DNA from 4 places in the Paenibacillus sp. FSL R7-0333 genome. Region 1 is predicted to be linked to each of the others. Evidence: riboswitches for the same ligand, from Rfam matches in the RefSeq annotation. Region 1 holds a riboswitch; each other region holds the start of a gene.
The links. A riboswitch is a leader RNA that binds a small molecule or an ion and turns the genes downstream of it on or off. The one in region 1 is predicted to bind cyclic di-GMP.
Positions count from the first base shown of each region.

Region 2: it holds a riboswitch for cyclic di-GMP, as region 1 does, so the genes downstream of both, MKY86_RS29935 (flagellar assembly protein A) here and MKY86_RS07240 (fibronectin type III domain-containing protein) in region 1, are expected to answer to the same signal.
Region 3: it holds a riboswitch for cyclic di-GMP, as region 1 does, so the genes downstream of both, MKY86_RS01665 (transglutaminase-like domain-containing protein) here and MKY86_RS07240 (fibronectin type III domain-containing protein) in region 1, are expected to answer to the same signal.
Region 4: it holds a riboswitch for cyclic di-GMP, as region 1 does, so the genes downstream of both, MKY86_RS00360 (anti-repressor SinI family protein) here and MKY86_RS07240 (fibronectin type III domain-containing protein) in region 1, are expected to answer to the same signal.

Region 1 is NZ_JBBOBZ010000001.1:1,758,671-1,764,478, reverse strand. Features, by position in the region: gene MKY86_RS07240 (fibronectin type III domain-containing protein) at 1-4,120, opposite strand, end outside; cyclic di-GMP riboswitch class I at 4,101-4,202, opposite strand; gene MKY86_RS07235 (MFS transporter) at 4,287-5,504, opposite strand; gene MKY86_RS07230 (hypothetical protein) at 5,586-5,808, opposite strand, start outside.
Region 2 is NZ_JBBOBZ010000001.1:6,978,182-6,983,989, reverse strand. Features, by position in the region: gene MKY86_RS29940 (aldo/keto reductase) at 1-506, opposite strand, end outside; gene MKY86_RS29935 (flagellar assembly protein A) at 537-2,156, opposite strand; cyclic di-GMP riboswitch class I at 2,264-2,356, opposite strand; gene biuH (biuret amidohydrolase) at 2,861-3,544, shown strand; gene MKY86_RS29925 (ABC transporter substrate-binding protein) at 3,570-4,583, shown strand; gene MKY86_RS29920 (ABC transporter ATP-binding protein) at 4,597-5,406, shown strand; gene MKY86_RS29915 (ABC transporter permease) at 5,403-5,808, shown strand, end outside.
Region 3 is NZ_JBBOBZ010000001.1:394,152-399,959, reverse strand. Features, by position in the region: rRNA gene MKY86_RS01670 (16S ribosomal RNA) at 195-1,755, opposite strand; gene MKY86_RS01665 (transglutaminase-like domain-containing protein) at 2,121-2,930, opposite strand; cyclic di-GMP riboswitch class I at 2,944-3,024, opposite strand; cyclic di-GMP riboswitch class I at 3,098-3,179, opposite strand; gene MKY86_RS01660 (class D sortase) at 3,305-3,958, opposite strand; gene MKY86_RS01655 (GtrA family protein) at 4,027-4,431, opposite strand; gene MKY86_RS01650 (glycosyltransferase family 2 protein) at 4,421-5,398, opposite strand; gene MKY86_RS01645 (glycosyltransferase family 39 protein) at 5,495-5,808, opposite strand, start outside.
Region 4 is NZ_JBBOBZ010000001.1:90,575-96,382, reverse strand. Features, by position in the region: gene MKY86_RS00385 (hypothetical protein) at 1-456, shown strand, start outside; gene sipW (signal peptidase I SipW) at 458-1,060, shown strand; gene MKY86_RS00375 (TasA family protein) at 1,160-1,756, shown strand; gene MKY86_RS00370 (TasA family protein) at 1,794-2,384, shown strand; gene MKY86_RS00365 (helix-turn-helix domain-containing protein) at 2,704-3,036, shown strand; gene MKY86_RS00360 (anti-repressor SinI family protein) at 3,181-3,324, opposite strand; cyclic di-GMP riboswitch class I at 3,359-3,462, opposite strand; gene MKY86_RS00355 (2-oxoglutarate dehydrogenase E1 component) at 3,958-5,808, shown strand, end outside.

The DNA.
Region 1 (5,808 bases):
TGCTCATTTGTACGCTGAAGACAATTTTCCCCGGTTCAAACTGGATGATATTCACTGGTGTTCCTGCTATACTGCCAGTCTCAAGCTCCATGTCTGGGGTCTCTGCCCGCAGATCCATGACCTCAAGATCATTGGCATTATACGTGACCGTAACTCTGCGCTCAGACTTGTCACTTTTATAAGGGATGATCATTACAAAATTGAGCTGAGTATCCTTTTCCGGCTTGATTGTTACTGCAGGAGTCGTTGTTTTCTTCAAAATCTCTGACCAGTCGCTCGTCGCTCCTGCATTCTTAGCCCGAACGCGATAAGCGTGCATTGTATTGGGCTCAAGTCCGCTGTGTTTGTATTCCAACTGGTTGGAATTTGAAACGACTTGTCCATCTATCTCCAAATCATAGCTGGACGCGTCATTCACGGAATCCCAGGCAAGCTGAACGGAATTCACCGTCACTTCACCTCTAAGATTCTTAGGCACCTCTGGTGCTGTAACACCAGTAACAATGGTAGTCCATTCACTCCAATCGCTGACGGCCTGAGTGTTCTTGGCCCGTATCCGATAATTGTGCTTAGTGTTAGGCAACAAACCGGTATGCGTGAAAGCCATCTTGCTGCCATTGTCAATAATTGTACCGTCCGCTTCAATTTCGTAGCCGGTAGCACCCTTAACTGAATCCCAGGATAATCGGATTTGATTGCTCTTGGTCTCCGTCTTTACATTTCCCGGAATCCCGAGCACTGTTGAAATCGTCAGAGGTTCGCTCCATTCTCCAAGAAAGCTTCCCTGCTTCGCTCTGACCCGATAATTATGCCAGGAATAGGGTTCCAATTCAGTATGCTTATAGGATAACGATTCTTCATTATTCAGAACCTCGCCATCTACCAGGAGATCATAGCCAGTCGCACTCTCTACCTTGTCCCACGTAAGTTCAATACTTGTATTCTTGGCTAATGCCTTCAGATTAGATGGTTTGCCGAAGGTCGTGGTTGCAGTTACGTATCCGCTCCATTCGGCTGCTCCTGCCGCATTAACAGCTCTTACTCTATATTTGTGCGTGGAGAAGGGTGCCAGCTTCTTGTGGATGTAGAGGTTATCCGAAATGTTGCGAATCGTTGTCCCATCCAGTTCAATATCGTAACTCAGGGCACCTGCAACTATGTCCCACGTTATGGTGATTTCGTTGCTATTCGCTGTAGTCTGAATATTATTAGGAACTCCCGCATGAGTAGAATAAACAATTGTTTGGGTCCAGCTTCCGACTCTGTTCTCATTCTTGGCCCGCACTCTGTAGGTATGCTCTGAATTCAACGGGAGCTGTGAATGAGTGAATTCAAGCTTCATTTCATTATCCAGCACGTCCCCATCTACCTCGATGTCATATCCTGTGGCCCCGGCCACTTTATCCCAGGTCACATGAACTGAGGTTCCTTCGACTTGCGCTATAAGGTTCTGGGGAACTCCAGGCGAAGTGTACACTGTAATGGGATCGCTCCATTCACTGATTCCATCATCATTCTTAGCACGTACACGATAACTGTGCTCGCTGTTAGATTGCAGGTTGTCATGTATATACGAATGATCCATGATGCTATTACTAAGGGTTCCGTCTATCTCCAAATCATACGAGGCAGCCCCTGATACAGCATCCCAGTTCAGATGAACAGACCGCTCGTCTGCTGTTCCCTGCAGCTTGGAGGGGACTCCAACCAGAGTAGTCTTCGTAACCACTTCGCTCCATGCTCCTGCTCCGCTGCTGTTCACCGCCCGGATACGGAATACTTTGGGCATGTTCGGATTCAGATCATTCTCCTGGTAAGTTAGCACCGGTCCTATATTCTTTGTGCTGTTATTAACCTCTATTTCATAACTGGTGGCCCCGGTTACCGGCTCCCATTCAAGAGTAATCGTATGGCTTGTTGCATTCATTTGAATATTCAGTGGTGCAGCCGGTAAGGTCCAATAAGAAGAAGTTATTGACCACTCCCCTTTGATGTCGCCACTGATTGCCCGAATACGATAGAAATGTTCGGTTCCCGGACTAAGCTCCTCCTTGGTAAAATCAGGTTCACTGCCGAGGACGGTAACCTCCTTATCAAATTCCACCTCATATCCGTCCGCATTGAACAGAGAAGGCCAGCCCAGTGTAATGGCTGAGTCTGTTGCACTTGCATTTACTGCAGGTATAGAAAAAGGTCTTAAAGATACAGAGGGCACCACTTCACGAATCTGCTGCCCGCTCTCCCAGAATAAGCTGGCCTGAGGATTCCCTATATCATTAGCGTATTCCATCTTCAGGTCATATTTTTTACCGGCTTCAAGCTGGATCGTGCCTTGCTCCACATGCTGCTTCGCTGTCCAGGCATCGACCAGGAGCTGATCATTCACCCAAAGTCTGACTCCACCTGACGTTTTAACCGAGAAAGTATATTGGTCAGTATAGTTAGGTTGAATCTGCCCAGTCCATCTAACGGAGAAGCGCTGGTCCGCTATTCCCGGCACACCCAGAACAGGTTGGCCAGCCAAAGAAATAGATTCATCTACTTTCACGGCCTTCTTGCCCGTGAAATCATTATTGCTGTAATACTCAGCCTTAAGGCCTGACAGAACATACTTCAATAATGTACGTCCTGCTTGCTCATTCCCCGTGTGAATTACAGGTCTTTGATTCGAGATGACATTACCGCCAACTGCAAATAATCCGCCTGTGTTGATATTCAAATGATTATTTATACTGACATTGTCCCGGACGAATAGATCTCCCTGGGCTACATTAAGTTCTGCCCTTGAGTTATTGGATACCACTTCTCCTACAGACATTTCCTCATCAACATTCATAGTTACCAGAGTATTGATGTTCATGTTGCCCTGTACTAATACCCGTTTCGCCGATAGATCCAGAGAGCCGTTGTTGTAAACCAAAGAACCGGCAAACAGCTCATTATCTACATGAACATTAGAGTTATTATTTAGATGCACGGTTCCCTGTACCCATAGGTCACCAAGATTCACATCCTGCGCAGGGTTGATAACATTAACATTCAACTCCGTATTTGCATTTAATCCTCCATGAAGGATTAACGATCCGTAAACTGTTATATTCAGACTCCGGTTCGTATTGATGCCATCTGCGATTAAGATGACAGGCTGTTCTTCACTTCCGAACGTAACACTCGATTCTAGATTCATCTGCCCAACTGCTATTATTGCAGGCTTGTTGCTGTTTGAGCGGATAGAGCTTTGAATCGTTTCAATATCAGCATTTCTTATTGCCACTGCATTTTTGCTAACCTGCTGTATTTGTTGTCCGATGGATTCTATTTGTTCGCGGATATGCCGGGAGATCTCTCCCTGCAGACCATTTACCCTGATAAACGGCGGAGCGTTATGTATATTGGTCATACTTCCAGACAGAAGAACTTTGTCTCCGGCAACCTTATTGGGTTCAAAAGGCAGGCGGATTTGAGGCGGGATCAAAGTGGGAGTGTATGTATTCACCAATGAAATATCTATGCTATTTAGAGCAGTCTCAATTCCAGTAGCATTGATTTGACTTAAAGTCAGTCTTCCATCTTCAACAGCAACCTTCTTCTTGATCGTTTTATACTGCCCTGCTTCAAGAGACAGTCCCTCCATCAATTTGACATTCTCTACGGCAAGTGAATTGTTGCTGCTGTATACAGAGTCACCTACGGTTACTGAGACTTCATAAGTACCATTGTCTAGCGCAATTTCCCACTTCCCATCCGGATGGATTCGTGTCAGGCTGCTTATGCTGGAGTCGTCGTATGTATCTCTTGAGACGGTTGCATCAGTATGATCTATGTTCCAGCCGTAGGAGTATTGGTTTTTGACGCTAAAAACGGCTCCAGAATCTGCAAGCTCCCCTTCCTGTACGGGAGTTTCAGCGGGCTGAAACCGGATTTTGAGCATACTGTCCTGTGCGGAAATTTTCATCCCTGAGAATTCCATAAAAGGGGCGAGAAATTGAGCCAGAATAATAAAACACAGTACCTTACATATCAAGCTTTTCCTATTTGTCATAAAAGACCTCCGCTCAATTAAAAAATCATTTAAAAAAGGGCGCAAAAAAACCACCGGAAAGAGCGGCCCGGCTGCCATTCACAGAGGGGTGTCCCCCTCCCTGTGATAAGGCCCGTGGCTTTGCGTCCCTGACTTTCGTACAGGTTTGCCTTTTTAGTTCTAATGGTTAATTCAAGAGAAATCATGTGTAATTCAATTCAATTACAATCTGTACTTACCTTGGCAATAATACCCTATATTTGAATCATATAATATTGTTATTTTTGTGAACATTCCAATTCAGCAACCCCCGCACCACCACCCAGCTCCCCAGCGGCGCGGCACCCAGCAGCAGCATGAGCAGAGTAATCGTCTGCGGGGACTGGTCCAGCGACAGTACGGCGATGAAGATCAGCAGGCCGAGGAGGCGGCCGCTCATCAGGCTAAGCTCCCTGAGCACTACCAGCTCCACACGTTTGCCGGCGCTCTCCTCGGACAAGCCCATCAGGTCGAAGCTGGTGGACAGCATCGGCAGCATATAGAGCGGCAGGCAGAGCGAGGTCCCGATTCCCATGATTAGTAGGGTGGTAAAGTTCACCTTCCACAGCAGCGGAAGCAGGAAGGCGATGAGCAGCAGACTGCCTGCCAGCATACCGCCGAGCCGGGCACGGGGCTTGAACCATCTGCCGGCCGCATAATAGCTGATCAGGGAGACGGCGGAGGTCAGCAGGGCGAACTGTCCCAGCTTGCTCTCCTCCTGTGCTGCAATATAAACGAGCAGACCGATGAGGAAGGAGAATACGCCTTCCCGGATGCCCTGGAACACTAGCGCTGCCGCCACTGGACGCCAAGAGCTGCGTCTGCGGGTAAGCTCGCGCCAGGGCTCCAGCCAGAGATAGGCTTCGCCGAGCGGCCGCTTGCGCAGGCCGAAGCTGAGCACAGCAGCAACCCCATAGATACAGAGCGACAGTATGAATACCATGCGGTAGCCTTGTCCGCCTTGCCAACGGGAGATCATCCAGCCGGAGACCCAGGGTCCGGCTATTCCCGTCAGGGAACCGAGCAGGCCCATCCACCCGTTATAGTAATCGCGGTTCTTGGCATCCGTAATCTCGAAGAAAACAATATTGAACGCCAGCCAGTACAGCCCGATGGATAGCCCGAGGACCCCGCCCAGCGGCCAAATGTAATGAATCGCGTCGCCCCGCAGCCACAGCACCAGCAAATAAAAAAAGCCCGATACGGCAATTCCCAGCCGTAGGGCATTCATTTTGTTACGCTCTTTCACCCACTTGCCGCCCAGCCAAAAGCTGAGACCCACGGCAAGCTGCTGGGCCACGGTGAACCAGCCGATCATGGCGAAGTTCTGCCGGCTTTTCCACAGATATACGTTGAGGAACGTTCCTGCAAGCACTGTAGCCAGAAGGTATAGCCCGCCTACAGCCAGAAGCAGCGCCGCTTGTCCCCGTTCTGAACCTCTCATGCTTAACCCTCCCTGCTCGTCCTTAGACACTTCATCTTTCAATATCATGTCCAGACGGCAGGGAAAGCATGAATCCGATCTTTATTCGGCTGAGGTGCTGAGATTGCGGACAAGCTGGATGCGGTCTTCCTGCGCCAGGCTGTGCTGCACATGGAAGCAGGAAGGACAGACGTACAGATTCAGCGCAAAAGGAGGCTTCAGCACAGCTGCACCGCCTAGCGCTTCCGGCGTTGCCGGGGTGAACCCGTCCACCTGCTGCGTACCGGAGTGAAGCATCAGCTCATGGCATTGCGGACATTCCGGC
Region 2 (5,808 bases), 5.2 Mb from region 1:
GCGAAGTGCCGGGCTTCGCTGATTCCAAGCGCCTTCATCAGCTCCCAGGCGGCATAATTGGAGGCTCCGATATAGCGCACCTTGCCTGCGGAGATCAGATCATCCAGCGTGCGCAGCGTTTCCTCCAGCGGTGTGTAGGGGTCGAAGGTGTGAATCTGATACAGATCGACATAGTCGGTCTTCAGCCGGCGCAGGCTGCCCTCCAGCTCCTGCATCAGATGATGGCGCGAAGAGCCGCTGCCGCCGGGTCCCTCATGCTTCGGCAATCCGGCTTTGGTCGCCAGCACTGCGTTATGGCGTTTGCCTTCAAGCGCAAGGCCGATGATCCGCTCCGATTCAGATCCGGCATAGATATTGGCGGTATCGATGAAATTGATGCCCTGATCCATAGCGGTGTGCAGAATGCGGACCGAGGTCTCCTGATCTGCCCGTTTGCCGAAGGAATTAGTTCCAAGACCCAGGGCGGACACCTGCAGGCCGCTATTGCCCAGACGGTTATATCGCACGCTCTCACTTCTCCTTATATAGTAGTAGTCTTAGCAGGAATCACGCACAAGCAGCTTGCCGCCGGACTCCAGGCGGCTGTCCTGTGACCGGGCGAGATTAATCACCGCATGCTCCTCCTGGAGCAGCTCAATCTCCTCACCCAGCTTAAGCAGCAGCCTGGAGAAGCGGCTTAGGACACTGTCCGTGATGTACCCGGTGAATTGTCCCGGATGGGCGAATACCTCAAGCATCTGCCAGAGCTGGTCCGTGCCGGAGCCGAACGCCCCGTTCATACGGCTTAGCGCAGCCTGAAAATCACGGATCAGGCTGCCCAAGTGGCTGTATTTATCCTCCAGCAGCAGCATGACTACCAGGCCGTAATTCACGGATTGCTGGCGGGATTCCACATTCTTGGCCAGCTGGCGCGCTGCCTCAAGCAGTCCGTCCGTCTCTGTCCGCAGCAGGCATGCGAGGCTGTGCAGACGATGCTGCATTACCCCGGCGTGTCCGGCGTACAGGCCGCTGCCGGTGACCTGGCCGCTAACGTATATACTGCCGGTGGCTATAATTGTAGATTGGCGGATATCGCCATAGACGTACACATTCCCGAGGGCTTCAATTCGTACAGGTCCTTCCAGATCTCCCGGTACAATGATGTCACCTGCGAACATAACATCGCCCGCAGGATCTGTCATCTCTCTGGCCAGAAGACTGACCGGAGGGAAGTCACATATCCGGACGCTGCCGCTTCCTCCGCAGATACGGGGCCTGCCGGTGTGCCGGGCTACGATATTACCACAGGGAAGGAGCTTGGCATGATTACCGGCAGCAAAGTAGATATCCTGCGGCGGGGGAGGGGGCAGGACCCTTCCGTCTGTGTCGAGGCCGGGAATGCCTTCTTCCGGCGGCAGCTTGCGGGCGAAGACTTCGCCTGCAAAGGCAAAGGGGGCTCCCGGGAAACGGAGATACTCCAAGGGTTCCGCAGGCTTCTGACCCCGGGCTCCCTGTCCCTGAAGCATCCGGTTCCCCTCCAGTGTATGCTCAGGCAGCAGGAATTCCAGCCGGGCTTCCTTGCCGGGCAGCGGGGCTCTGCCTTCAGCGATGCATACGGGGAGATATGTAGGGTTCGTAAGCTCCGCGTACAGGGCGGGAATGTTCAGGTTGCGCAGAATAAAACGGTTGTCCAGTGAGGCGATAATCTGTTCTATGGTGAGCGTGGACAGCAGCATCGCCGGATTGGGCTGGGCACGGACGACCGCTTCGAAGGCGGCGGGGCAGTTGACCAGATTCCAGGCGTACTTCTCTGCACGGTATAAAGTGAAGTAGACCTTGAGCTTGTCAGTCGATACGGTAATTTCATATTGCGGCTTCTCACAGATCTCCCAAGTGATATAATCCGCTCTGGTCACCTCGGTTGGCTCTGTAACGGTCTTCCAGTTGATCTTCAGGACAACAGGGTGGACCGCAGAAATGCGGGCGGGAGCACCTCCGGGGAGCGGGGGAGTAATGAATATCTGGTTGTCCTGCACGAGGATAATTCCATTCTTATCTCCAGTTGTCCCGTCAGAAGCTCGGCCCTCCACAGAGAATGAATCCAGGAGACCTTTACGTTCGAGCATCAGGGACTCTACGAATTCATATCGGCTTGGTTCGATATCCTGCTGCGGCATGGTTGTAACCTCACTTTTTCGTATGATCAATGGCAATTCGTACAGAAAAAGAACATCATCAAGCCTGGGAGGCTTGCCCTCCTGAACAGCTGGCTTAAGTGGTCTCTATTGGCAGCCTGGCAACCGTAAACGCAGATTCCGGCGTTCTTAGGCCCATAGCTTTGCGTCCTGCCCTTTCGGGGAGTTTGCCTTTAGAAATAGATCAATGATATACATCCTGTAGAGGTGGGAGTTATGGTCGACTGTAATCGACAAAAAGAGTCATAAATAGTTCTTGCGCGTCATTAATTTCTGCAAACAAGCTTAATTCTAGTACTTAAAGAGCTATTTTTCAACTATATTATGCCTATTTATCAAAAAACTCGAAATATGCAGCTCTAATTCGACAAAAAAACTGGTTTCCCAGCGCTTACAGCTTATGGAAGAGGCAGAGGGAGGAAAGTATGAGCATTCAACTGTTGGGACACCCTGGGCTTGGTAAGACTCGGAGTGTTCTTTTTTGATAAGCGGTTTTGCGAGTGTTAATGTTATGTGTATGTTAACTATGTAAATAAACACAAACATTCAGTGTATTATTTCGTAATAAAACCGAAGACATCGCAAATTCATTGTAATATAATCTAACTCATACCAAGGAAACGCGAATTAATGTTAACTAATATAACATTAATAGAGATAGCGACATCAGGAGAGGAGCATAAACCATGCAGATTGCAGCAACACCTTACATCTGGCCTTATGACGGGGCTGTGGACCCGGCGAAGACAGCGCTGATGATTATCGACATGCAGACGGATTTTTGCGGCAAGGGCGGTTACGTCGAGAGAATGGGTTATGACCTCTCATTAACAGCGAGGGCGATCCAGCCCATTCAGCGGCTGCTGGCCCGTATCCGGGACATCGAAGGCTTCAACGTGATCCATACCCGCGAGGGGCATAAGCCGGATCTGTCGGATCTGCCGGCGAACAAGCGGTGGCGCAGCCGCCAGATCGGGGCCGAGATCGGCTCCGAAGGACCGGCGGGACGAATCCTCGTGCGGGGGGAGCGCGGCTGGCAGATCATTGATGAGCTGGCGCCTGCCCACGGAGAGTACATTATAGACAAGCCGGGCAAAGGGAGCTTTTACGCAACAGACCTGGACCTGATCCTGAAGAATAAAGGAATTACCCATCTGATTCTGACCGGTATTACTACCGATGTCTGTGTACACACCACGATGCGGGAAGCCAATGACCGCGGGTACGAGTGTCTGATCCTTGCAGATTGTACAGGAGCGACGGATGAAGCGAATCACCTGGCGGCGCTGAGTATGGTTCAAATGCAGGGCGGAGTGTTCGGCAGTGTAAGTGATTCACAAGCGGTGCTGAAGGCGCTGGAGCAATACTAAATCATTCATAAACGGGGGAATAACCATGTGGAACAAGTCCAGAACAAAAGCGCTGATGCTGTTAACCTCGCTAATGCTGCTCCTGACCGCCTGCGGTAACAATACGGAAGCCGGGAAGGCTGAAGGCCAGGGAGCGGAAGGCTCGGGCGAGCTGAAAAAGGTGGTGCTCCGGCTGAAGTGGATTCACCAGGCGCAGTTTGCCGGCTTTTATACCGCGGTGGAAAAAGGCTTCTATAAAGAAGCGGGGCTGGATGTTGAGATCCGCCCGGGGGGCTCGGATTTCCCGGCTGTGCAGATGGTAGCTTCCGGCAGTGAGGAGTTCGGAGTTACCGGTGCCGACCAGATCGTCATCGCCAGAGAGAAAGGCGTCCCGGTCAAAGCGTTGTCCGCGATCTACCGCAAAACCCCGTTCGTTATGTTCACGCTCAAAGAGTCCGGGATCAAGACGATGGAGGATCTGGTCGGGCAAAAGGTAGGCATTAAGCTGGGCGGCAATGAAGAGCTGACCTTCCGTGCCATGGAGAAAAGCGCGGGCATCGACCCTTCGCAAATCGAAGAGATGCCGGTCAAATATGATCTGAGTCCGCTGTTAACCGGTCAGGTCAAGGCCTGGCCCGGCTATGTCATTAATGAAGTGCTGGCTGTAGAGGAGCAGGGCAAGGAAGTGAATATTATCGACCCGAACGACTATGGCATCAATTTCTATGCCGATACCTTGTTCACTACGGAGTCTATCATCAAGAAGGACCCGGAGATGGTCGCAAGCTTCGTGCAGGCCTCTATGCAGGGCTGGGATTATGCAGTAAAGCATCCGGAGGAAGCGGCGGAATTCGGTCTGAAGTATGGCGAGAAGCTGGATCTGAAGCATGAGGTCAATATGATGAAGGCCAGCATTCCGCTGCTGGATCCGGAGAAGCTCCCGCTGGGCTCAATGGACGAGGCATCTTGGGAGACATTGCAGAAGAATCTGGTCGAGCTGGGATTTGTGAAAAAGGAACAGGACATAAGCGGATTGTTCACCAACGAGTTTTTGAAATAAGGAGGGACCGACAATGACAACAGCGATCAAAGAACAGCTGGATGCTGCCGCCGCGCAGCATCCCGGTACCCGGGAAACCATGCTCTCCCTGCGCAATTGCTCTCTGTCCTTCGGCAACGTGCCTGTGCTGAATCAGGTCAGTCTTGATGTATACCGCAATGAGTTCATTTCGATCCTCGGACCGAGCGGCTGCGGGAAATCCACGACACTGCGGCTGATGCTGCGGCTGTTAAGTCCAGAGACCGGTGGAGAGGTGGCGTATGCTTCACCTGATCTGTCCCTGGGCATGGTCTTTCAGAAGCCGGTCCTGATGCCGTGGCTCAGCGCGCTGCAGAATGTCATGCTGCCGCTGGAGCTGGGCGAGAAGAAGAAGTTCAGCAAAGTCGAGGCACGTGAAAAAGCAGAAAGTGCCCTGCGCCTGGTCGGCCTCCAGGATTATCTGAACCACTTCCCGCATCAGCTCAGCGGCGGGATGCAGCAGCGGGCAGCGATTGCCCGGGCGCTGGCGGCCGATCCGACGGTGCTGCTGATGGATGAGCCGTTCGGCGCGCTGGATGAGCTGACACGCGAGAAGCTGAATTTCGAGCTGCTGCGGCTATGGGAGAGCCCGGAGACCAGTCTAAGCAGCATTGTGATGGTCACCCATTCGATCCATGAATCCGCGCTGCTGTCGGACCGGGTCGTGATGATGTCTCCCCGGCCTGCCGGTGTGACGGATATCATTCCGGTGACGCTGCCCTCCCCGCGTGAGGCGGGCATGGAGGAGCTGCCGGAATTCCACCGGATTGTCAAGGAACTGAGAAAGCGGGTGAAGCATCTATGACGGTCAAAATCAAAGACACCCTGTACCCGGTCACGTTTGCGCTCGGCTTCCTGCTGCTGTGGGAGCTGGCTGTACGTCTCCTGTCGGTTCCGATGTATCTTCTACCTGCGCCTACGCAGGTAGTCTCGGCTATCAATGGCTCGCTGTGGTCGCATACACTGGTTACGCTGGGCGAAGCGCTGACCGGGTTCATTCTCGCCAATATCCTCGGCCTGGCTACCGCAGTGATTTTTGTTCATTCCAAGCCGATTGAGAAAGGGATGTTCCCGCTGGCCATCGCCCTTAAGACTACGCCGCTGGTGGCGCTGGCCCCGCTGCTGGTCGTCTGGCTGGGGACCGGGTATACCTCGAAGGTAATCGCTTCGATGCTGATCTGTTTTTTCCCGATTCTGGTGAACAGTG
Region 3 (5,808 bases), 1.4 Mb from region 1:
ACACAAGTTTCAGCTAAAAGATGTTCTAAAACGCAAATTCGTTTCGGTATCCAGTTTTCAAGGATCAAGTTTCTTACTTGAGAGCTTAAACTCTCAAAACTGACCAACGAGTGAGTATTCGAACCCAAGGGTTCTATTGTGGAAGCTTAGCTTCCGATTTGAATGTCTTCATTGCAGAAGACGATTCTCCATAGAAAGGAGGTGATCCAGCCGCACCTTCCGATACGGCTACCTTGTTACGACTTCACCCCAATCATCTACCCCACCTTCGGCGGCTGGCTCCCTTGCGGGTTACCCCACCGACTTCGGGTGTTGTAAACTCTCGTGGTGTGACGGGCGGTGTGTACAAGACCCGGGAACGTATTCACCGCGGCATGCTGATCCGCGATTACTAGCAATTCCGACTTCATGCAGGCGAGTTGCAGCCTGCAATCCGAACTGAGACCGGCTTTGCTGGGATTGGCTCCACCTCGCGGCTTCGCTTCCCGTTGTACCGGCCATTGTAGTACGTGTGTAGCCCAGGTCATAAGGGGCATGATGATTTGACGTCATCCCCACCTTCCTCCGGTTTGTCACCGGCAGTCACTCTAGAGTGCCCAGCTCAACCTGCTGGCAACTAAAGTCAAGGGTTGCGCTCGTTGCGGGACTTAACCCAACATCTCACGACACGAGCTGACGACAACCATGCACCACCTGTCTCAACTTTCCCCGAAGGGCACCTGATGCATCTCTGCTTCGTTAGTTGGATGTCAAGACCTGGTAAGGTTCTTCGCGTTGCTTCGAATTAAACCACATACTCCACTGCTTGTGCGGGTCCCCGTCAATTCCTTTGAGTTTCAGTCTTGCGACCGTACTCCCCAGGCGGAGTGCTTACTGTGTTAACTTCGGCACCAAGGGTATCGAAACCCCTAACACCTAGCACTCATCGTTTACGGCGTGGACTACCAGGGTATCTAATCCTGTTTGCTCCCCACGCTTTCGCGCCTCAGCGTCAGTTACAGCCCAGAAAGTCGCCTTCGCCACTGGTGTTCCTCCACATATCTACGCATTTCACCGCTACACGTGGAATTCCACTTTCCTCTTCTGTACTCAAGTCACCCAGTTTCCAGTGCGACCTCAGGTTGAGCCCAAGGTTTAAACACCAGACTTAAATAACCGCCTGCGCGCGCTTTACGCCCAATAATTCCGGACAACGCTTGCCCCCTACGTATTACCGCGGCTGCTGGCACGTAGTTAGCCGGGGCTTTCTTCTCAGGTACCGTCACTCCGGTAGCAGTTACTCTACCGGACGTTCTTCCCTGGCAACAGAGCTTTACGATCCGAAAACCTTCATCACTCACGCGGCATTGCTCCGTCAGGCTTGCGCCCATTGCGGAAGATTCCCTACTGCTGCCTCCCGTAGGAGTCTGGGCCGTGTCTCAGTCCCAGTGTGGCCGTTCACCCTCTCAGGTCGGCTACGCATCGTCGCCTTGGTGGGCCGTTACCCCACCAACTAGCTAATGCGCCGCAGGCCCATCCCCAAGCAGCAGATTGCTCCGCCTTTCATTCTTCTCTCAGGAGAAAAAAGAAATTATCCGGTATTAGCTACCGTTTCCGGTAGTTATCCCAGGCTTGAGGGCAGGTTGCCTACGTGTTACTCACCCGTCCGCCGCTAAGTCTGAAAGGAAGCAAGCTTCCTCTCAAACTCCGCTCGACTTGCATGTATTAGGCATGCCGCCAGCGTTCGTCCTGAGCCAGGATCAAACTCTCCAAATTGGTATTTAGAAAGAGCGATTGCTCATTTTGAAACATCTGACGAGAATTTACATTCTCTAATTTTGGATCTCACCGAAGTGATTTCCCACTCACTCGTTGTTCAGTTTTCAAAGATCAAGCTCGTTGTTAGTGTCGATGTTGTCGCCACCAGCAACTCTTATAATATATCACGTTCATCTGAGCAATGCAAGCTTTATTTTTGAAATCACTTATTTAAGTAATCTCTCATTTCCTTTGCCGCTCCAACAACGCTTATTTATAATAACCTATCCTTCTATTAAAAAGCAACCTTTATATAAATAAAAATAACCCGCTTAATGATTAAGCGGGTTATTCTCAGATAATGCTATAGTTCACAGCTATTCTTAGTAGAATTTCGCTGCAGTATATTTGCTTGCTAATTTGACCAGTTCTGTTGATGCTGTTTTCTTACCCAGACCTGCATCTACTGTAGTATCAATCGTCACCCATTTGCCGTTCAGGAACACTTCATTCCAGGCATGGTATGAAGTTACATAGCTTGTATTCCCCATAACCAACTTGGTTGGAATCCCTTCACTGCGGAGCATAGTAGCGAACAAGGAAGCGTAATCGTAGCAGATACCTTTGTTGGTAGCCAGTGTGGTGTCGTTGTTCGGAATATAATCTGTGCTTACGCTGTTGGCCAGAGAGTAGTCATATTTCACGTTAGCTACGATGTAATTGTAGATAGCCTTAACTTTGTCTGCATCTGTGGTCAGACCCTTTGTAAGCTGTGCTGCCTTTTGAACGGATTTATCGGAAGAACTCCACTTTACATTCTGTACAGAGCTCAAATATACGGCATTCACATTGCTCATGGAGAGAGATACAGTCTCGGAAGATAGTACTTTGTATTTGTTGCCGGTAGTATTCTCAAGAACGGAGACCTTGTAAGAGCCATTACCTTGTTGCAGCGGGAACGTCTCGGTCGGTTTGGAAGTGTATAAGTTGTAAGTATAGCTGTTATTGTCCTTGGTAATCATGAGCTTCATCTTCTTGTCCTTAGGAACATCGTACGAAACCCCGATAATCCCTTGATCAAGTTGTCCAACATTTAACCAGCTTGAATCTGCATTTGCCGCTTGAGCAGTGCCTGTCTGCACGGAAGTGACGATCACAAAAAGTGTAATCAGCATTAAATAAAACTTCTTCATGGATAAAACCCCTTTCGGTAGCTGGCTGCCATTCTTACGGGAAGGCCCTTTAGCTTTGCGTCCCTACCTTTCGATAGGTTTGCCGTTATCGTATAAGCTTTATCTGTCCAATCTACTACCACATAATGACAGATTCAGAATGAAAACAAACAAAAAAAGCCTCTTCATTCGGTAGCTGGCTGCCATCCATGACGGGAAGGCCCTTTAGCTTTGCGTCCCTACCTTTCGATAGGTTTGCCGTTATCGTGCATTAGCTTTTGATAGTTCTATCTTACCATATCCATCTCTATTATCAAGACCCAATTGCTAGATTTCACCACAAATATACTAAAATTTTATGTTTTTTCGACCTTTATCGCCTTGTCCTGATAGAATCAGGTCAGCTTCGCATGAATGATGAGTCTGTGGGTCGGATTGACAAGCGGATCACAGGTAATGAGGGTCAGAATCTTATCATCATCCTTACCCTTCAGTACTGAAATATCGGTAGGCTCTACAATAGATACATCATATACAACATATTTGTATTCCTGGCCGCTTGTAATAACAGTAATGGCATCCCCTTTACCGACCTCGTCCAGTCTGTTGAACAGCCGCCCTGCCGTTCTTGACCGATGCGCAGCAATCGCTGCATTGCCTACCGCGCCAATCGGAGCTGTCTCCTTCATATGCGCCGCTGCATGCTTCATATTGGTCTTGGTGGCGCCCTCCAGTACAGGCAGCTTCAGATCGATTTTATCGATTTCAATAATAGCGGTGATCTTGCCTCCCACTTCAATCTCGGGCGCTGTAGTGGGAACCGGCTCTTCCGCACCAGACTCTTCAGCCAGCAGCTGGGTGACTTCCGCATAGGGCTTGCTCAGATCCTGGCTGGCAGGAGCCGTAGCCGAAGGAACGATTTCACTGTAGGCCTGTTCAGCCTCTTCCAGCAGCTTCTGCTGCTGACGGTCCTCGTACCATTCGCTTCCTTTGGGGTAGAGCATAATCAGGACCCCGGCAAGTATAATCAAATAGGATAACTTCCGCATGACAATCGCCTCCGCAATATAGAATAAGTGCTTTCCTCCGCAGAATACGGGGAAGATATACGCTCTCTTTAGAATACCCACTTCCGGCTTCCAAAGAAATTAATGATTACTGTAATAAAGGTAACCAGCACCTTGGCCATCAGCACCTGGACTCCCAGCCGGTCAGTCAGTAGATGAATCAGCAGCACCGAAATGCCCAGCACCAGCAGATTCAGCACCATAAATCTCACCAGCTGCATCCGGTCAAAGCCGCCATCCCCGCCTCTGTCCCTTCCCTTGAAGGTCACCTTCTTATTCCAGACAAAGCTGTTGGCCGTCCCGGCACTGTAGGAAATAATCTGTGCAGGGGTGTTAAGCATGCCCAAGGAATGCAGCAGAGTAAACACCGCAAAATCTATGAACGTGTTAAGCAGGCCCACCGCATTGAATTTCAGAAACTGGATCATGCCTGCACGCCAAGCCTTATCTTGCATAATCGCTTTCCTTCCGCGTGTCTTCAGCCTCTGTCTCCGGGTAGCCTCTGGTCTCGCTTACGATATAGAGTGGTCTATCCTTCGATTCGTCATAGATCCGTCCAATGTATTCCCCAATCACGCCCAGCAGCATCAGCACAATGCCGTTAAACAGCAGGTTCACCCCGACAATGGATGCCCAGCCCGGCACGGTCCAGGAGGTGAAGACTTTCTGGAATAAGACCAGAAACAGGTAGATGAAGCTGGAGAAGGACAGGAAGAAGCCGACATAAGAGGCAATTTTGAGCGGCTTGTGCGAGAAGGAGGTGATTCCGTCGAGCGCAAAGCGGATCATTTTTTTGAGCGGATATTTCGTCTCCCCGGCGAAGCGTTCCTCCCGCACATATTCCACCATGGTCTGCCGGAAGCCGACCCAGCTTACCAGCCCCCGTACATAACGGTTCTTCTCCTTCAGGCCGCGCAGCACATCGCAGACCTTACGGTCGATCAGCCGGAAGTCCCCGGTATCTGTGGGAATCTCCACACTGGTCATGCTGCTGAGCAGACGGTAAAAGATTTTGGCTGTCACCTTCTTGAAGAAGGTCTCTCCGTGGCGCTTCAGCCGCTTGGCATAGACTACCTCATAGCCTTCCTTCCACTTGGCGATCATCTGCAGGATCACCTCCGGCGGGTCCTGGAGATCTGCGTCAATCACCACAACAGCCTGGCCCTCAGCATAATCCATACCCGCTGTAATCGCCACCTGATGGCCGAAGTTACGGGAGAAGTCAATCAGCTTGACATGCTCATCCCTATTACTGATTCCGCGCATAATCTCAGCCGTACGGTCCCGGCTGCCGTCATTGACGAACACGAGCTCATAGGAATCCCCGCACTCATCCATCACTTTTTTGAGCCGCTCGTAGGTTATCTGAATGACTTCCTCCTCATTATACATGGGCACAATTACACTATATCTGGCCTTCACAAGGGTTCCTCCTCAATTTATTGTAAGCCACAGCTTCCTTGATGCGCTTCATCAACATCAGCTTTGAACAACTATGCGGCTCTTACAGCTCCCCTCCTAGAATACCCAGGAAGGGAACCAGCGAAGTACATGAATGATATAACTGCTGTTCACCTGCATGCCGGACAATACCGGATAGAACATTACAAACAGGATGGCGGCGGCCGCAATATAGGCGTACCGCAGATATTTGGCACCCTGGAACCTGCCGTCAAGCAGCTTCAGGATGTACACAATGGATAGAATCATAAACGGCACCATCGCAAAGTAATGGTACAGGAACGTCTCACGCGGCACAAGCATCCATGGAACATATTGTGAGAAGAAGCCGATCCAGATCATATACAGGCTCTTGTCCCGGCGCTTCAGGG
Region 4 (5,808 bases), 1.7 Mb from region 1:
CTCACAGAAATCGCTGAAGCCAAAACAACCCTTGAGGACAAAGCGAAGGCACAGCAAGAGGAAGAGGAACGCCTGGCGCTTGAAAAGGCCGATAAAGCCAGAGCGGAGGAAGCCCAGCGGCTTGCCATAGAGAAGCAGAAGGCTGCTGACGAAGCGCTGAAGCTGGAGCATGAACAAGCACAGAACCAGCCGGCCGCAACCAGTCTTCCTGACAAAATCCAGCCTGCAGAGGAGCCTGCTCCCGCAGCGCCTGTAGAGGACAATCCAGTCCCCACAGCTTCAGCAGCAGCAGAGGTTATTCCCACTGCCACTCCGGCGTCTGAGCTTCTTTTACCGGAAGCAACTCCAGATCCATTACCCGGCAGCGTAATTCCAGGCACTGTAATGGACGGCGCGCAGCCTGCTCCTACAGCTACACCGGCTCCACAATCTGAACCCAGCAAAGGCGGCGAATAAGATGCGCATCCGAAAAATAGCCAATACGATAATTTCCACTCTGATTCTTATAGTGTTCCTGGTGCTAATCACAGCCGTTGTCATCTCCAAAGCCTCCGGCGGCGAGCCCTCCTTCTTCGGCTACCAGATCAAGACGGTATTATCCGGCTCCATGGAGCCCGGCATCCAGACCGGTTCCATTGTGGCCATTAAGCCGGGCGGGGACATGACCCGATTCCAGAAGGGCGATGTGATCACTTTTCTGAATCCCGATAACATTCTGATTACCCACCGCGTGGTCGATGCCGAGCTGAACAGTGCTCTGGGGGAAGCCAGCTACACCACCAAGGGCGACAATAATGATTCAGCCGACACCGCAGCCGTCAGTTCCACGAATGTGGTCGGTGAGTACACCGGCGTGACCGTCCCCTATGTGGGCTATGCCATGAGCTTCGCAGTCTCCAAAGCCGGAAGCGTAGTGCTGATGATTATTCCCGGACTGCTCCTGCTTCTCTACGCGCTGTATTCTTCCTGGAAGGCCGTTGCAGCACTGGAAAAGAAGAATGCCCCGTCATCCGCAGCCAGCAGCGGCGGGCCGGATACTCTGACTGACCTCGTACAATGATCAATTGTTCTCTCCCGTTTACGAAACGCGGAGCCACAATACAGCTTGCCGGAAGCACCGGCTATGCACAAAGCAGACTCAAAAGAGAGGGATGAACAAATGAACGTCAAAAAAACATTAGGTCTCGGCGTTGTATCGGCAGCATTAGGCTTAACCCTGGTCGGCGGAGGCACCTTCGCTTACTTCAGCAGCACTTCTACTTCCTCAGCTTCTTTTAACAACGGAACCCTATCATTACAATCTGATCCCTCCGTCATTGTTAATCTCAGCAATCTCAAGCCGGGCGATACCGTCTTACGGGACTTCAAGCTCAAAAATGACGGGACGCTCAATATTCCCAAAGTGGTACTGCGCACCTCATCGGCCATTACAGACGCCCAGGGAGACAACGGCTCCCATAATTTCAAGGATGATATTATTGTGACCTTCCTCGTGAACAAGGATAAGAAAGAATCGCCGCTCCTGGTCATCTCGCTGGCCGATCTGGAGCAGGAGAGTCCCGATCTGGTGGCCCGGGGAATTCTCGGAGCGATCTTAGGCGGAGAGAAGTCCGGCATCAAAGCCGGCACGTCGGATAACCTGACCATCCAGTTCGCCTTCAAGGAGACCCTCCAGCCGCAGAACTATTATCAGGGCGACACGCTTGCACTGACTCTGAATTTCGAAGCCAACCAGGAAAAAGGCACGCTCAAATAATTCCACAAAAACAAACCATTCGAGGAGGAAATAAATGATGGGTATCAAAAAAACATTGGGTCTTGGCGTAGCATCGGCAGCACTGGGCTTGTCTTTAATCGGCGGGGGCACCTTCGCTTACTTCAGCTCCACAGCTACCAGCACGGCAACCTTCGCAGCGGGTACGCTGAAGCTCGGCTCTTCCTTCAATACTCCGGTAGCGCTGACGAATCTGAAGCCGGGAGACTACACCGTCCGCACCTTCACCCTGTCCAATGACGGGACACTGGATATCAAATTCCTTAAGCTTGCCACCACTTACACCGTGACCGATGCCAAGGGCGATAACGCGGGCCAGGATCTCGGAGACCACTTCAAGGTCAAGCTCCTGGATAATACGTACACCGGCGGTTCACTAAGCGGTCATGTGCTGTCCGAGATCTCCCTGAAGGATCTGAAAAACACCCCCAGCTACGATCTCGTAGCAGCAGGTGTACTGCCAGGCGGGATTGCCGCCGCCGGGTCCAAGACCTTCAAGATCGCCTTCGAATTCGTAGACAACACGCTCGATCAGAACATTTTCCAGGGTGACGGCTTAGCGCTGAACTGGACCTTCGATGCTCTTCAAGGAGTGGGAGAAGCCAAGTAGCTCAGGGGCCAGCCTATACAAATGAACATGGCTTTGCCGTCCTTTATTAGGAAGGCAGCGTTTCAGCAATCCATCAAGACGGCATATCCTCCCCCATCCGGGCGGGTATGCCGTTTCTTTTTCCCCGCTGCCGGGTTCAAGGATTTTTGTCCGTTTTGCGGATTTTTGTTATACTGACAAGAGAAAACGGCTTTGCCGGCCTTTGAACGGGCGGTACCGTTTCAACGAGAAAGATAAGGAGAATGTATAGCGCGAAGCATATAACTTCTTATTTTTCACCAAAAAAAGTACGGAGGGCGTTGTAATCGTGTCAGATACTATGGGAAGCCGCATCCACAAACTCCGGCTGGAGAAGGGCTATTCGTTATCCGAGCTTGCCGATAAGGCTGATGTGGCGAAATCATACCTCAGTAATGTGGAACGGAACATTCAATCCAACCCCTCCATTCAATTCATCGAAAAAATCGCTGACGCGCTTCAGGTATCCATTCATGCACTGTTGTATGGCGGACTGGCAGAGACGGAAGAACAGGCTCTGGACGGGGAATGGTTCCGGCTTGTTCAGGAGGCCATGGCCTCCGGTATAAGCAAACGCGAATTCAAGGAATTCCTCGATTACCAGAAATGGCGCATGGAACAAAAGGACAACTAGACGAGCATTATATGCCACAGGAAGACTCCGCACAGCAGGGAGGCCGACTTCGGCGAAGGCAGCCTTTCAAGCGGCATACAGAAAAGGCACAGCGTACCGGACGCTGTGCCTTTTCTGTATGTATCCGAACAATGATGACCGCCCTTACATCGCCTGGAGCGCCTTCTCACTTAGAAACCGGCGGATATCCTCCGCCGCGATCCCCGCCTGCTTGGCAGACATCAGCAAGTGCACCCATTCTAAATCCAGATCTACTGCCTGCAGCTCGTCATTCCCCTGGTTGGACATATCCAAGAAATCTCCTCCTAGAATTTTCGCGTCCCCAGGCAGTCCGGCCATCATAGTAGTATTGCTACTTTGTAGTATTTCTACTTTAGATCCGAGACTTTGTGCCCCTGTCTTTCGGCAGGTTTACCTTTTACTGGACCCTTTCCATCATGAAAGGATCTGGCAAGAATCGATGAAACCGTTCTCCGCAATAACATTATACAAGATCATATGCAATTAGTGTGTCGTTTTCTGGAATTTTTTTATGAAAAAATGTGAGGAAACTTAGCTGAAATTGCCAGCGGCTTGTATAAATATTTCCAGTTCCAAGTTCAAACACTAGCTAATAGTTTAATTATACTAAAGGGAACCCCATCCGCCCCGACTTACCGCTTCACGCAACATCGTATAGAGACAATTACCCATTTGTATGTATAACGGGCTGTTATATGTGTTTTTTCTATTTATGATAGTTCCGTATGAATACTGTAATGAATCATGCCAAATTGCGAACGGATTGACCGAAAGTATGAATTGATTACCCCGCCGGAAAGTAGCACAATAAGGTGAGAATGAAACCGCAAACATTTGCAGCTCCGCCAAGTGGCACACTGGATGCCTCGCGTGGAGTTTATCCGTTAGGAGGACCTATTCATGGCAGTCAAAGAGCCCTATAACGACACAGTATGGAGCAAATACTACGGCCCCAACCTGGGCTACATCCAAGAAAGATATGAGCAATTTGTCAAGGACCCCTCTTCTGTTGAACAGCATTACCGCGATCTCTTCACCGTATCCGGCCCCCCTCCACTGGCACCCGATGCCGAGAGGGCTCCAAGGCCTGCCGTATCAGCAGATGCCGAGTGGCTCAAGAAGGCTGTCAAGGCCTCGAAGCTGATCGCCAATATTCGAATATATGGCCATATGGCCGCAGACATTGACCCGCTGGAGCGCAGCACGAACCCGATGGCCAAATGGCTGGAGCTGGAGACCTACGAGCTTACCCGCGAGGATCTTAATGCCCTGCCCGCTTCGCTGATTTGGGATAATGCCCCTGCGGATGTGCATACCGCGATGGATGCCGTCCACAGAATGCGCCAGGCCTATACACAGACCATTGCTTATGAATTCGGGCATGTGCATGATGAACGCGAGCTGCGCTGGCTCAACAGCCAGGCGGAATCGATGACCTCCCCGGCTCCGCTGAATAATACAGAACGCAAAGAGCTGCTGAAGCGGCTGGTTCAGGTGGAGCATTTCGAGACCTTCCTGCACAAGACCTTCGTCGGCCAAAAGCGCTTCAGCCTGGAGGGCAATGATGCCCTTGTGCCGATGCTGGATGAGATTGTGCGGGCTGCCGCGCATGACGGCGCAGAGCATATCCTGATGGGTATGGCCCACCGCGGAAGACTTAATGTGCTGGCCCATATTCTGGGCAAGCCTTATGATATTATTTTCTCAGAGTTCCATCATTCGCCGAACAAAGAGCTGTTCCCTTCAGAAGGCTCCATGGGCGTGACCTACGGCTGGAGCGGTGATGTGAAGTACCATCTCGGGGCTGACCGTGCCGTCCGCGAAGGCGAGACCGTACGTACCCGGATCACGCTGGCCAATAACCCGAGCCATCTTGAATTCGTCAATCCTGTAGTCGAGGGCTTCACACGCGCCGCACAGGAAGAACGCAACGCTCCGGGACTGCCTAAGCTGAACACAAGCAAGGCTATGGCTGTGCTGATGCACGGCGATGCAGCCTTCCCTGGCGAAGGTATTGTCGCTGAGACGCTTAATATCGGCAAATTGCAGGGTTATCAGAATGGCGGTACCGTGCATATTATCGTCAATAACCGGATCGGCTTCACCACAGAGAGCGAGGATTCCCGCTCCACCCATTATGCCAGCGACCTGGCCAAAGGGTATGAGATTCCGGTCGTGCATGTCAATGCCGATGACCCGGAAGCCTGTATTGCCGCAGTCCGTCTGGCCAGCGCTTACCGCCATATGTTCAAGAAGGACTTCCTGATTGATCTGATCGGCTACCGGCGCCACGGACATAATGAAATGGATGATCCCGAGACGACCCAGCCGATTGTGTACGGCAAGGTGCGGAACCACCCTACTGTGTACCGCGCTTATGCAGAACGCCTGGAGCGCGAGAAGGTAATCACAGCCGATGATCTGAAGAACATGATTGCCGAGGCGGAGAGCGTCCTCCAGCAGGCCTTCGATCAGATGAAGGAAGGCAAGCAGAAGAATGCGGAGTCCAAAACCGCCGTCGCGCTGGATAACAGCAGTCCCCAGCAGCGTCCGACAGCCTTCCCTCTGGCCGGTCTGCAGGAGATTAACCGCGAGCTGCTGCGCGTACCGGCAGGCTTCAAGGTCTATCCGAAGCTGGAACGGATTCTTCAGCGCCGCAAGGATGCGCTGAATGACGGAGAGCGGGTAGACTGGGCGCTGGCAGAGACACTGGCCTTCGCTACCATCCTGAAGGATGGCACGCCGATCCGC